Regions from separate parts of the Paenibacillus sp. GYB004 genome, predicted to be linked through region 2. Evidence: riboswitches for the same ligand, from Rfam matches in the RefSeq annotation. Region 2 holds a riboswitch; the other holds the start of a gene.
What was found. Region 2 has a riboswitch for ZMP and ZTP ahead of rpiB (ribose 5-phosphate isomerase B). Riboswitches for the same ligand answer to the same signal wherever they lie in the genome.
Positions count from the first base shown of each region.

Region 1: another riboswitch for ZMP and ZTP. It lies ahead of PV433_RS13820 (bifunctional 5,10-methylenetetrahydrofolate dehydrogenase/5,10-methenyltetrahydrofolate cyclohydrolase); the one in region 2 lies ahead of rpiB (ribose 5-phosphate isomerase B).

Region 1 is NZ_JARBDB010000031.1:54,065-59,640, reverse strand. It holds gene PV433_RS13835 (GNAT family N-acetyltransferase) at 1-241, shown strand, start outside; gene purN (phosphoribosylglycinamide formyltransferase) at 388-1,002, opposite strand; gene PV433_RS13825 (cyclodeaminase/cyclohydrolase family protein) at 1,004-1,657, opposite strand; gene PV433_RS13820 (bifunctional 5,10-methylenetetrahydrofolate dehydrogenase/5,10-methenyltetrahydrofolate cyclohydrolase) at 1,654-2,520, opposite strand; ZMP/ZTP riboswitch at 2,626-2,710, opposite strand; gene PV433_RS13815 (ABC transporter substrate-binding protein) at 2,765-4,084, opposite strand; gene PV433_RS13810 (helix-turn-helix transcriptional regulator) at 4,498-5,367, shown strand.
Region 2 is NZ_JARBDB010000015.1:26,000-31,575, forward strand. It holds gene PV433_RS09080 (manganese efflux pump MntP) at 1-561, shown strand, start outside; gene PV433_RS09085 (low molecular weight protein arginine phosphatase) at 658-1,239, shown strand; ZMP/ZTP riboswitch at 1,342-1,422, shown strand; gene rpiB (ribose 5-phosphate isomerase B) at 1,592-2,050, shown strand; gene PV433_RS09095 (TIGR01440 family protein) at 2,099-2,716, shown strand; gene glyA (serine hydroxymethyltransferase) at 2,775-4,022, shown strand; gene upp (uracil phosphoribosyltransferase) at 4,307-4,936, shown strand; gene wecB (non-hydrolyzing UDP-N-acetylglucosamine 2-epimerase) at 4,959-5,576, shown strand, end outside.

The DNA of each region.
Region 1 (5,576 bases), on a different contig from region 2:
CATCGTCTTTCGCAATTACGGCAGAGTTTGGGAAGTCGGCGCCGTCCATACCGCAGAGGAATATCGGGGTAACGGTTACGCCAAAAAAGTCGTACAAGCCGCCGGCAATGGACTGCTGAGCCGAAATCTCATCCCGCGATATCAGGTCGAAGACCGTAACCGGCCATCGGTCCTCCTGGCCGAGTCACTAGGATTAACCTGGCTCGTTACGCTGGAGCATCTCTATTGGGCCGGCGCGTAGAGCCAGGGCGGCAGCATGACCTGACATGCCCGGGCTTTGTATAATCAATTTGGTATTAAATGGTAGTACTTTTCTTCATTCGCACGGTATCGAGTGTAAACGCTTCTTACCGGATCGAGCCGCGTCTAGGCTCCTCCTCCACAGCCTCAACCGTTCAGCGGCGGCAGCACGATCTCTCCGTCCGCAATCCGTCCGAGCGTCTCGACGTAAAACGCATGCTCTCTGCGCAACACTCGCGCAGCCAGCGTCTCGACCGAATCGCCTGGCTCGACGGGCACGACGCTTTGCGCAATCACCGGTCCTTCGTCGTACTCGCCGTCGACCAGATGCATCGTTACCCCCGTCTCTTTCTCGCCCGCAGCGAGCACCGCCTCGTGCACGCGATGGCCGTACATCCCGTGTCCGCCGAACTTCGGCAGAAGCGACGGGTGAATGTTCACGATACGTCCGGCGTAGGCGGCCAGCGTTTGCGGACCGAGCTTTTTCATATAGCCGGCCAGCGCGATCAGATTCACCTCTTGTGCGATCAACGTATCCAGTATCGTCCGGTCCAGCGCTTCCGGCTCCGGATAAGCTTTCGAGCTGAGATGAAAGCCGGGAATTCCCGCTTGCTTCGCTCTCTCCAGCGCTCCCGACTGCGAATTGTTGCTGATCACCGCTTTAACGGCTGCGTTCATGTTCCCTGCTGCAGCGGCATTGATGATCGCCTGGGCGTTCGAGCCTCCGTGCGAAGCGAATATAGCTATATTCAGTTTCGGCATCCTACCTGCTTCCTCTCCAGATGATCCCGCGTACGGCGGTTACGGCTTGCGTCTTCAGCCTTGCCGTCTCCCCGAGCAGCGCAGCCGCCCGTTCGTCGTACCGCTGCTTCGCTTCCTCGTCTTTCAGCGAGGCCAGATTGATTTCTACGGTTAAATAAGCGGACTGAGCCGCCGAATCGAACAAAATCGCGCCGATCCCGAGATCGGAGATGACGTTCGGATTGGCGGACTCCGCGATACGCACCGTTTGCTCAAGGGCGTCCCGGCATACGCGCATAAGCGCGAGCGGCACTTCGATCGCCTGGCCCGCCGCATCCTGGATCGCTTGCGCACGCACCCGCTTCTCCTCGTCCGTCGACTTCGGCAGCTTCAGAGCCGACATATACCGCTCAAAAGAAGCGACGTCCGCCTCCAGCAAGTCTTCGCAATCCCGGGTCCAGTCCTGCAGCCGGCCGACCACTTCTTTCATCGCCGCTTCCGCTCCGGCGAATTTCGCGCCTTGGGTAAAATTGGCCGCCATCGACACCATCGCGGTCCCGAGCGCTCCGACGAGCGCCGAGACGCTGCCTCCGCCCGGCGTCGGAACAGCCGCTCCCGCTTCTTGAACAAACGACCGGATCGTCCGGTCGAACATCGCGTTTTGCTGCTCCATCATCGTGCAGCCTCCCTTCCAGCCTGCTGCTGCAGCCGAATCGCCCGCATCGCATTTTCGAACAGCAGCGCCGTCGTTAAAGCGCCTACGCCCCCGGGAACCGGAGACATCGCTTCCGCAACCTCGATCGCACGCGGATCGACATCGCCGGTAATCCTACCATCCGGCAGCTCATGGATGCCCGCGTCTATGACGATCGTCCCGGGCCGGATCATTTCCCAGGTAATAACTCCCGGTTTCCCGACAGCGGCTACGACAATATCCGCGTGTTTCAGATGAAACGTCAAATCGGGAGTTCGCGAATGACATACGGTGACGGTCGCCTGCTCCCGCTGCAGCATATGGAACAGCGGCAAACCGACCGTTTGACCGCGTCCGACCAGCGTCACATTTTTCCCTTCCAGCGTATAGCCGTATGCTTTCAGCAAGCGGATGCACGACTGCGGGGTAGCCGGAACTAATCCAGGCTCGCCGGTCATGACGGCAAGCCTGTTGGCCGGTGTGACCCCGTCAACGTCTTTGAGCGGATCGATCGCCTCCGCTACCGCAGAAGTCGAGATGTGAGCAGGCAGCGGCAGCTCCAGCATAATTCCGTGTACGGCTGCATCCCTGCTCCATTTCGATACGATACGGATCAGCTGCTCCTGCGTAACGTCACCCGGCTGCATCATCAGTTCGAACTCGATTCCGAGCTTCGCCGCGACTTTGCGTTTCGTCTCCGCGTAATAGACGGAAGCCGGATCGTTTCCAACTACAAGCGCCGCTATTTTCGGTATCGTTCCGTTCGCACGCTGCCGCTCTGCTTCTGCCGCTACTTCCGCACGGACTTGCTCGGCGGTTTCCTTCGCCCTTAACCATACTCCCATACGTATCCCTCCCGGTTATCGCGGAACCCTAACAGATCCCCGATATCTGCAATGGCGTACAACAAAAAAAAGCATCCGAAGCAGCCGCTATATGCGGTACTCCGGACACTTTACCCAGGCGAGCGGCAGTTGTCCCTTCCGCACGCTCCCCAGTGGTGCCCCACTTGATTCGCCAGTCGCGTGCGGACTGTTCAGTTGCCCTCATCATATCAAAGTTCATCCGTGCTGGCAATGCAGGATAGCTCTATTTTTTCAGCTCTTCCTGAATCTTTTTGTTCGTCGCTTCCTCCGCTTCCCGCAGCGCGGTATTGACGTCCTTTTTGCCGAGGATCACGTTGTTGTAGCCTGTAAGCAGGTTGCCTTCCGCGACGCTGTTGAATTTCCCGATCGGCGCCGCCGGAGCGAACTTGGCCGGTACGATCGCTTTGCTGTTTTTCCCTTTATACATCGCCGCGTCTTGGCCGAACGCTTTTCTCAGCTCCTCGCTCTTCAGCGCGGATATGAACTCTCCCCGCTTCACGCCGGGCAATTGAAACTCCTCCGAAGCCAGATAAGCCATCACCTGGAACGCCTGATCCTTATGCTTGCTCGTATTCGTCAGCCAGAACGCGTTCGGGTACGGCTGCGGTCCTACGCCGGGCTGATCGGCCATCGCCGGGAATGTCGCCAGATCCCAATTCATGCCTTCCAGCTCTTGGGCCGTGTGCAGCGTGCTGACCGGAATCCACATCGCGACCGTCCGGTCTTTGACGAACGTATTGCGCTGATTCGTTACATACGTCAGGTTGCCGTTCATGTTATATCCCGGAAGCGTATAGAAACGGGTCAGATTGTCGAACAGCTTTTTCCACTTTTCCTCGGAATAGGACGCCTTCTGAGTGGCCGGGTCGAACGTTTTGAGCGAATACGGATTCAGCCTCATGAAATGCTGGGCGGATACGAACAGCCCGCGATAGGTGACGCCACCATCTTCCCGCGTCAGCCGTTTGGCCAGATCGTACAGATCGTCCCACGTATTCCCGTCCTTCGGATACGGAACGCCGAACTTGTCGAAGATGTCCTTATTGTAATACACCGTCGCAGGCGACATGAATACCGGCAGCCCGTACATGCCTCCACCGCCCAGCAGTTTCATCTGGTCGACGACCGCCGGTTCGAGCTTGTTCAAGTCGAACTTGTATTTCTCGATGAGCGGTGTAATATCGGTTTGAAGCTCATGCTGAAGCAAATTGTTGTATACGAGTCCCGTCGACGAGAAAATGAGGTCCAACTGCTCGCCGGCTGTAATCATCTCCTGCACTTTTTTCCCGTTCGTCATCGGTACGAATTTCGGCGTAATATGCGGAAACTTTTGTTTGATCGGACCTCCGATCTCTCTCTCGAACCGCTCCTCCGGCCAGTCGCCGCCTCCGTCATAGAACACAAGCTCGATCGGCTCTTCCTTCTTCGGCGGCTGCTGGACGTCCCCGCCCTGCACACCGGCTTGGCCTTTCCCTCCGCATGCGGCCAGCATTGTGGATACAAGCGCTGCTGCTAGTACACTGTTTACTATTTTTTTACTCATAGTGAACACCCCTTATCGTTATCTGCTTAAAATTTGATCTGCAAGCGATTTCATATTAGAAATATAGCACAGCACTCCGGCTAATGGCTTTAGACACGAATGGGAAGGCTGGCGGTTCATTTAACTGTCAGTGGTTTTTTGGGGAAACCCCGTCATCGGCTTGATATGGACTGGAGTCGGTTCAGAGCGGTCAGACGGGGGCGGGGCGATATCGGGCGATGGAGTTTATCAGCGGCTGGGCGGCAGGCGGGGGAAGGCAATGGCAGGCGGACGGACGGTAGGCGGCAGGCGGTAATCAAGCAATAAGCGGACGGGGGGTCCGGGCTTAATCCTCCTGCTTCTCGCCTAAGACGGCTGTGGTATAATACAGATACATGATAGCTGTGCGCGGGATAAAGGAGGATGTCATCGGAATGAAACCAAAGTCTAATCCTATCCGGATGTTCACCGAATATTATTACAAATGGAATTATTTCCCCGTCACTACTTCTTTTCACTCTCATTCCCAATACGAAATCTACTATTTCCATAGCGGTCGGTGCGATTATTTGATCGGCGACCGGATCATTCCTTTGGAGTCCGGCGATCTGATTATTATGAACGGCATGACCCGCCATTGCCCGAAAGTACATCCTTCTTCGGAATATGTGCGCACGATGTTTTCGTTTAATCCGCATCTGGTTCAACTGTTCGGCCCCAGTCTGCTTGCGTGCGGACCGCTCCGGCCGTTCGAGCTGCTCGGCAACCATCATATCCGGCTCGATGCGGAATCCAAAACGGAATTCGAAAGCATTTTGGAGCGTATCAACAACGTGTATTACAAAAACGACGTCATCAACCGGAACAGACTGCTTAGCGCTTTTTTCGATCTGCTGATGTTGATCTATGAGAAATGTCAGGTCGATATGGAAGTTGCCCGCGCCAACGTCACGGACCGGGAGCGGCATGTGCAGCGGATGATCGCTTATATCGAGGAAGGTTATGCGGAAGATATCGAGCTCGACAAGATGGCCGCAGATCTCCACCTAAACCGCTTTCATTTGATGAAGCTGTTCCGCGAGGTGACGGGCATGACGGTGTTCGATTATATTTACACGCGCCGGGTCAATCAGGCTAAAATTTTATTTTTCCACAGCGACGGCCATACCGTCACCGACGTGTGCTACAAAGTCGGCTTCAAACACCTTTCCCACTTTAGCCGCGTCTTCAAAAAACAGGTCGGGATGACGCCCGACCAATACCGGAAAATGATGCAGGTAACGCCTTCGATGGCCTATCAATAGATCAGCTTCGAATTAGACCGCGGCCCCGCCCCCAAAACCTGGATCAAGGGCCGGGGCGGGACTCTGCGTGAGGCAAAGTTGGATGCCGGATCGTCAAACACTGGAGGCAAGACCGGGAGGAATTCGCCGTGAGGCCAAGTTTGCGGCGGGGGCGTTTAGCTGGGGCAGAGACTAGGGCCGGGGTTCGACTCGGGCCTTGCTTCCTACGG
Region 2 (5,576 bases):
GCGCTGGCAACTGCGGCCGAGATGGGGCAACTGATCACGATAGTCGTTATGAGTATTGCTCTCGGGATGGATGCTTTTTCCCTCGGAATCGGCATCGGGTTAAGAGGGGTACGGCTGCTGGATATTGCTAAAATCAGTTTGATCATCGGGTTGTTCCATGTGGTCATGCCGCTCGCCGGCATGTTCATGGGCCATTATCTGGGCTCACTGCTCGGCGACGTCGCCACGATGACCGGCGGGGGGCTTCTGGTGCTGCTGGGCGGCCATATGATTTTCAGCTCGCTTCGGGGCCAAGAGGTAAAACCGATCGATCATCGCACGTTATGGGGACTGACTTTTTTCGCATTCAGCGTCAGCATCGATTCGATGTCGGTTGGCGTATCGCTCGGCATGTTTTCCACCGACCTGGCTTTCACCGTCCTAATGTTCGGTTTGTTCGGGGGCGTGATGTCCGTATTCGGCTTGCTGCTCGGCCGCAGGGCCGGACACTGGGTCGGAGAGTATGGGGAGGCGCTCGGAGGAGTGATCCTGCTGGCGTTTGGTATCCGTTTTTTGATATAAACGAGTGCATGAGGTACAATAGATGCGTAATCTGCCGGTCGTGGCTGCCTAACTACACTTGACTGACATGTAGAAGCGGGAAAGCGGGGGAGACGGATGTACGAACGGATCTTATTTGTATGTACGGGCAACACGTGCCGCAGTCCGATGGCGGAAGGTTTATTTCGCAAGCTGGCGGCGGAGGCAGGGCTGGACACCGAAGCCCGTTCGGCGGGCGTATCGGCCTGGGACGGTTCGCCGATCTCGAAGCATTCCGCCAACATTTTGCGGAGCCGGGGATTTGCGGGCAGCCTGACTTCAAGCGCGCTTTCCGGAGAGACGATAGCTTGGGCGGATCTGATTCTGACGATGACGACCGGGCACAAGCAGACGATCCTTCGCCGGTATCCGGAATCTGCGGATAAAGTGTACACGCTCAAAGAGTTTGCCGAGGACGACCCTTCGGTTACGGAAACGGTTGCGGAGCAGCAGCGGTTTCACTCCGAGTTGCAAATCAAGCAGGCGCTCGGACAGACGATTACGGAGGACGAGCTTCGCCGGGCGAAGCAGCTTGGGCTCGGGATGCCCGATTTCGATATAGCCGATCCGTTCGGCGGGGATCAGGAAATCTACGAGCAATGCGCGGACGAGATCGAGTCTTATGTGGTGAGGTTGATACGCAAGCTTGCGCAGGGCTAACCGCGGGCGGGCAGTTGCCCGCCCGGAGTGGCAGCAGATGCGGAGACAGTTCTTCCGTCTTTACAGCGCTGACAGGATGCGTTATGATACAGGTAAGAGTAAGGACTCCGATGTAACTGGCGACAAGTGGAGATTACCACAATGGAGCATCGGGGAATACGGCCGGTCGCCTGGGCAAAGAGCAGCGGCGTTTCCACGTGGAACGCAAGTCATGCTCTTTTTTCGCTTTCCGTCGGTTATACTAGTACAAAGTCAAAGCTGACGGCATATCCCGGAGACGGGGCGTGATCGCCGGGGGCATTTTGAACTTGTACCAGGCGCAAGTCTAACTTCAGGAACGGAGGTAGCACGAATGAAAATCGCAATCGGTGCGGATCACGCGGGTTTCCGGTTGAAGGACGAGATCGTGGCTGTATTAAAATCGGAAGGGCATGAGGTGGAGGATTTCGGCTGCAATTGCTCCGATTCCATCGATTATCCGGACTATGCTGTGCCTGTGTGCGAGAAAGTGGCTGCGGGAGAGGCGGATCGGGGAATCCTTATATGCGGAACGGGGATCGGCATGACGATTGCCGCCAACAAGGTGCCGGGCATCCGTTGCGCGCTCGTGCACGATTTGTTCTCGGCGAAAGCGACCCGCGAGCATAACGACTCGAACGTGCTCGCTATGGGGGAACGGGTGATCGGACCTGGGCTTGCGCTCGAAATTGTGAAGGTGTGGATCGGAACCGATTTTTCCAAAGGACCGCGGCATGAAAACCGGATTCGCAAAATCAAAGAGCTTGAAGATAAATACGCGCTTCATCCATAAAGCCGGTAAAAGGCTCGGCTGAAGCAGACGGAAGGGGAGCGGCTTTCCGTGAGTAGCAAGCAGAAGGAAGAAGGGCCGAATCTGGTCCAGATTGGCGCAGACGTGGAGCAGGTTCTTCGCGAACTGGTGCAGGCGGGCAGCATACGGCCGGGTCAGATCGTCGTGATTGGGACAAGCACAAGTGAAGTGATCGGCCAGCGAATCGGAACGTCCGGCACCGGAGCGGTAGCGGAGCATATTTTTCGGGCTGTCGATACCGTGCGTCGGGAAGCCGGCTTTTATCCCGCCTTTCAATGCTGCGAGCATCTGAACCGCGCGCTTGTCGTAGAGCGGGAGATGCTGCGCTCCTATCCTCAACTGGAGGAAGTATCGGTTGTGCCGGTGGGCAAGGCCGGCGGCTCAATGGCCGCATACGCTTACCGCCATCTGCGGGACGCTTGTGTCGTCGAAACGATCGCAGCACACGCCGGATTGGATATCGGCGATACGCTGATCGGCATGCATCTTCGCCGCGTTGCCGTTCCGGCACGTCCGTCGGTAAGGACGATCGGTCATGCTCACGTCACCATGGCTTATACCCGTCCGAAGCTGATCGGCGGGGTTAGAGCCGTATACGAGCTGGAACAGCCCGATCTGAAGGGCGGCGGCGGTACTTTTTGTGATTAGTCTGCAAGATTTTATGATTATACACCTTACTACTATATAGCGGGAGGAACTGAATATTATGGAACATTTGCGTAAAGCCGATCCTAAGATTGTAGAAGCGATGAATTTGGAGCTGGGCCGTCAGCGCGACAAAATCGAGCTGATCGCTTCCGAGAACTTTGTCAGCCAGGCCGTTCTGGAAGCTATGGGAACCGTACTTACTAATAAATATGCGGAAGGATATCCGGGCAAACGTTACTATGGCGGCTGCGAATACGTGGATATCGTCGAAGATATCGCTCGCGACCGCGCGAAAGAGCTGTTTGGCGCAGAGCATGCCAACGTTCAGCCGCACTCCGGCGCCCAGGCGAACCTGGCGGTTTATCTGGCGGCCTTGAAACCGGGCGACACGGTACTCGGCATGAATCTGGCCCATGGCGGCCACTTGACTCACGGCAGCCCGGTTAACGCATCCGGCATTTTGTATAATTTCGTAGCCTACGGAGTAGGCGAGACGGATTCCCGCATCGACTACAACGAAGTGCGTAAAGCCGCTTTCAAGCATCGTCCCAGAATGATCGTAGCCGGAGCAAGCGCATATCCGCGCATTATCGATTTTGAAGCGCTCGCTTCGATCGCGAATGATATTGGAGCCTTGTTCATGGTCGATATGGCTCACATTGCAGGTCTTGTTGCTGCGGGTCTTCACCCGAATCCGGTTCCACACGCACACTTCGTGACCACAACGACTCACAAGACGCTTCGCGGTCCGCGCGGCGGATTGATTCTGTGCCGCAAGCCTTGGGCGGCAGCGATCGACAAAGCTGTATTCCCGGGCACGCAAGGCGGTCCGCTGATGCATATCATCGCCGCTAAGGCGGTAGCGCTCGGAGAAGCGCTGCAGCCGGAATTCAAAACATACGCGCAAAAGGTCGTCAACAACGCCAAGGCGTTGTCTGAAGCGCTTCTCGCCGAAGGACTCGATCTGGTGTCCGGCGGTACGGACAACCATTTGATGCTGATCGATCTGCGCAATATCAATCTGACCGGCAAGGACGCTGAGCATCTGCTCGACGAAGTCGGCATTACTTGTAACAAAAACGCCATTCCGTTTGACCCGAACAAGCCGATGCTTACAAGCGGCGTGCGCGTCGGTACGCCGGCGGCCACTGCCCGCGGCATGGATGAAGCGGCGATGAAAACGATCGCGAAGATCATCGCGCTGACGCTTAAAAACCCGACCAGCGAATCGGCTCATAACGAAGCACGCGGCCTGGTGAAAGACTTGACCGCTCAATTTCCGCTCTACGCGGGACTTGGCTATTAAAATGATAAGCAATCCGTTGAAGGGGACCGCTAACTTGCGGTCCTCTTTTTTCGTTCGAACGCCGCTTGTAGAATGTGGCCCATCGGATTGAGGAGAATGTAGTAGATCCCGGAATTTAGGGAATGCTAAATGCGGTTTAAAGCGCGCCGGGAGCGGGCAAAAGTTTCGTGCAACGAGATACGTACAGTGATATAATAGACAAGGTTCGCCTTCGACAGGAAAAACCAGATGCAACAAGCATTCGACGCCGATCGTACCGACGGATGCTGCCCGGGAGGACGTTTATGAGCAAGGTTTACGTGTGTGATCATCCGCTGATTCAACACAAAATGACTTACATAAGGGATAAAAACACGACCACAAAAGATTTCCGCGAGCTGGTGGACGAAGTGGCGACGCTTATGGCCTATGAGATTACGCGGGATATTCCGCTTGTCAGCGTAGAAGTGGAAACGCCGGTACAAAAGGCCGAGAGTAAAATTATCTCAGGCCGGATGCTCGGCCTTATCCCCATATTGCGTGCGGGGCTCGGCATGGTAGACGGCATCCTGAAGCTGCTGCCCGCCGCCAAAGTCGGACATGTCGGCTTGTACCGCGATCCGGATACGCTGCAGCCAGTCGAGTATTACGTGAAGCTGCCTACAGATGTGCAGGAGCGCGAGCTGATCGTCATCGATCCGATGCTGGCGACCGGAGGCTCGGCTAACGCCGCTATCGAAGTATTGAAGAAACGGGACTGCAATCAGATCAAGCTGATGTGCTTAATCGCCGCACCGGAAGGTATTCAGGCTGTACAAGAGGCCCATCCGGACGTTGACATTTACGTGGCTGCCGTCGACGAGTGTCTAAACGATCACGGCTATATCGTACCGGGATTGGGAGATGCCGGGGACCGGCTGTTCGGCACGAAATAAACCGAAAAAGGGGAAACGAAGCATGAGCCGCATTCGGGTAATGACGATTTTCGGCACACGGCCGGAAGCGATTAAGATGGCGCCGCTTATATTGGAGCTGAACAAGCGTACCGAGCAGATCGAATCTTTGGTGTGTGTAACCGCCCAGCATCGGGAGATGCTCGATTCGGTTATGGAGATTTTCGGAATCAAGCCGGATTACGACTTGAACGTGATGAAGGAAAGACAGACGCTCAACGAAGTTGCGATTCGCGTCCTCCAAGGACTGGAGCCGGTCCTGAAGGAAGCGAAGCCGGATATCGTGCTGGTGCACGGCGATACCGGGACGACGTTTCTGGCGAGCTATGCCTCGTTTATGCAGAAAATCTCGATCGGACACGTTGAGGCCGGGCTGCGCACGTGGAATAAAATGTCCCCGTATCCGGAAGAGATGAGCCGCCAGCTTACGGGTGTATTGGCGGACTTGCATTTTGCTCCGACGGACTGGTCTGCCGACAACTTGCGTAAAGAAAACAAGTCGGAATCGTCCATCTACGTGACGGGCAATACGATAACCGACGTGATGTCGCATCTCGTGAAGGAAGGGTATACCCATCCGGTGCTCGATTGGGCGAAAGGACGCCGTCTCGTACTTGTAACC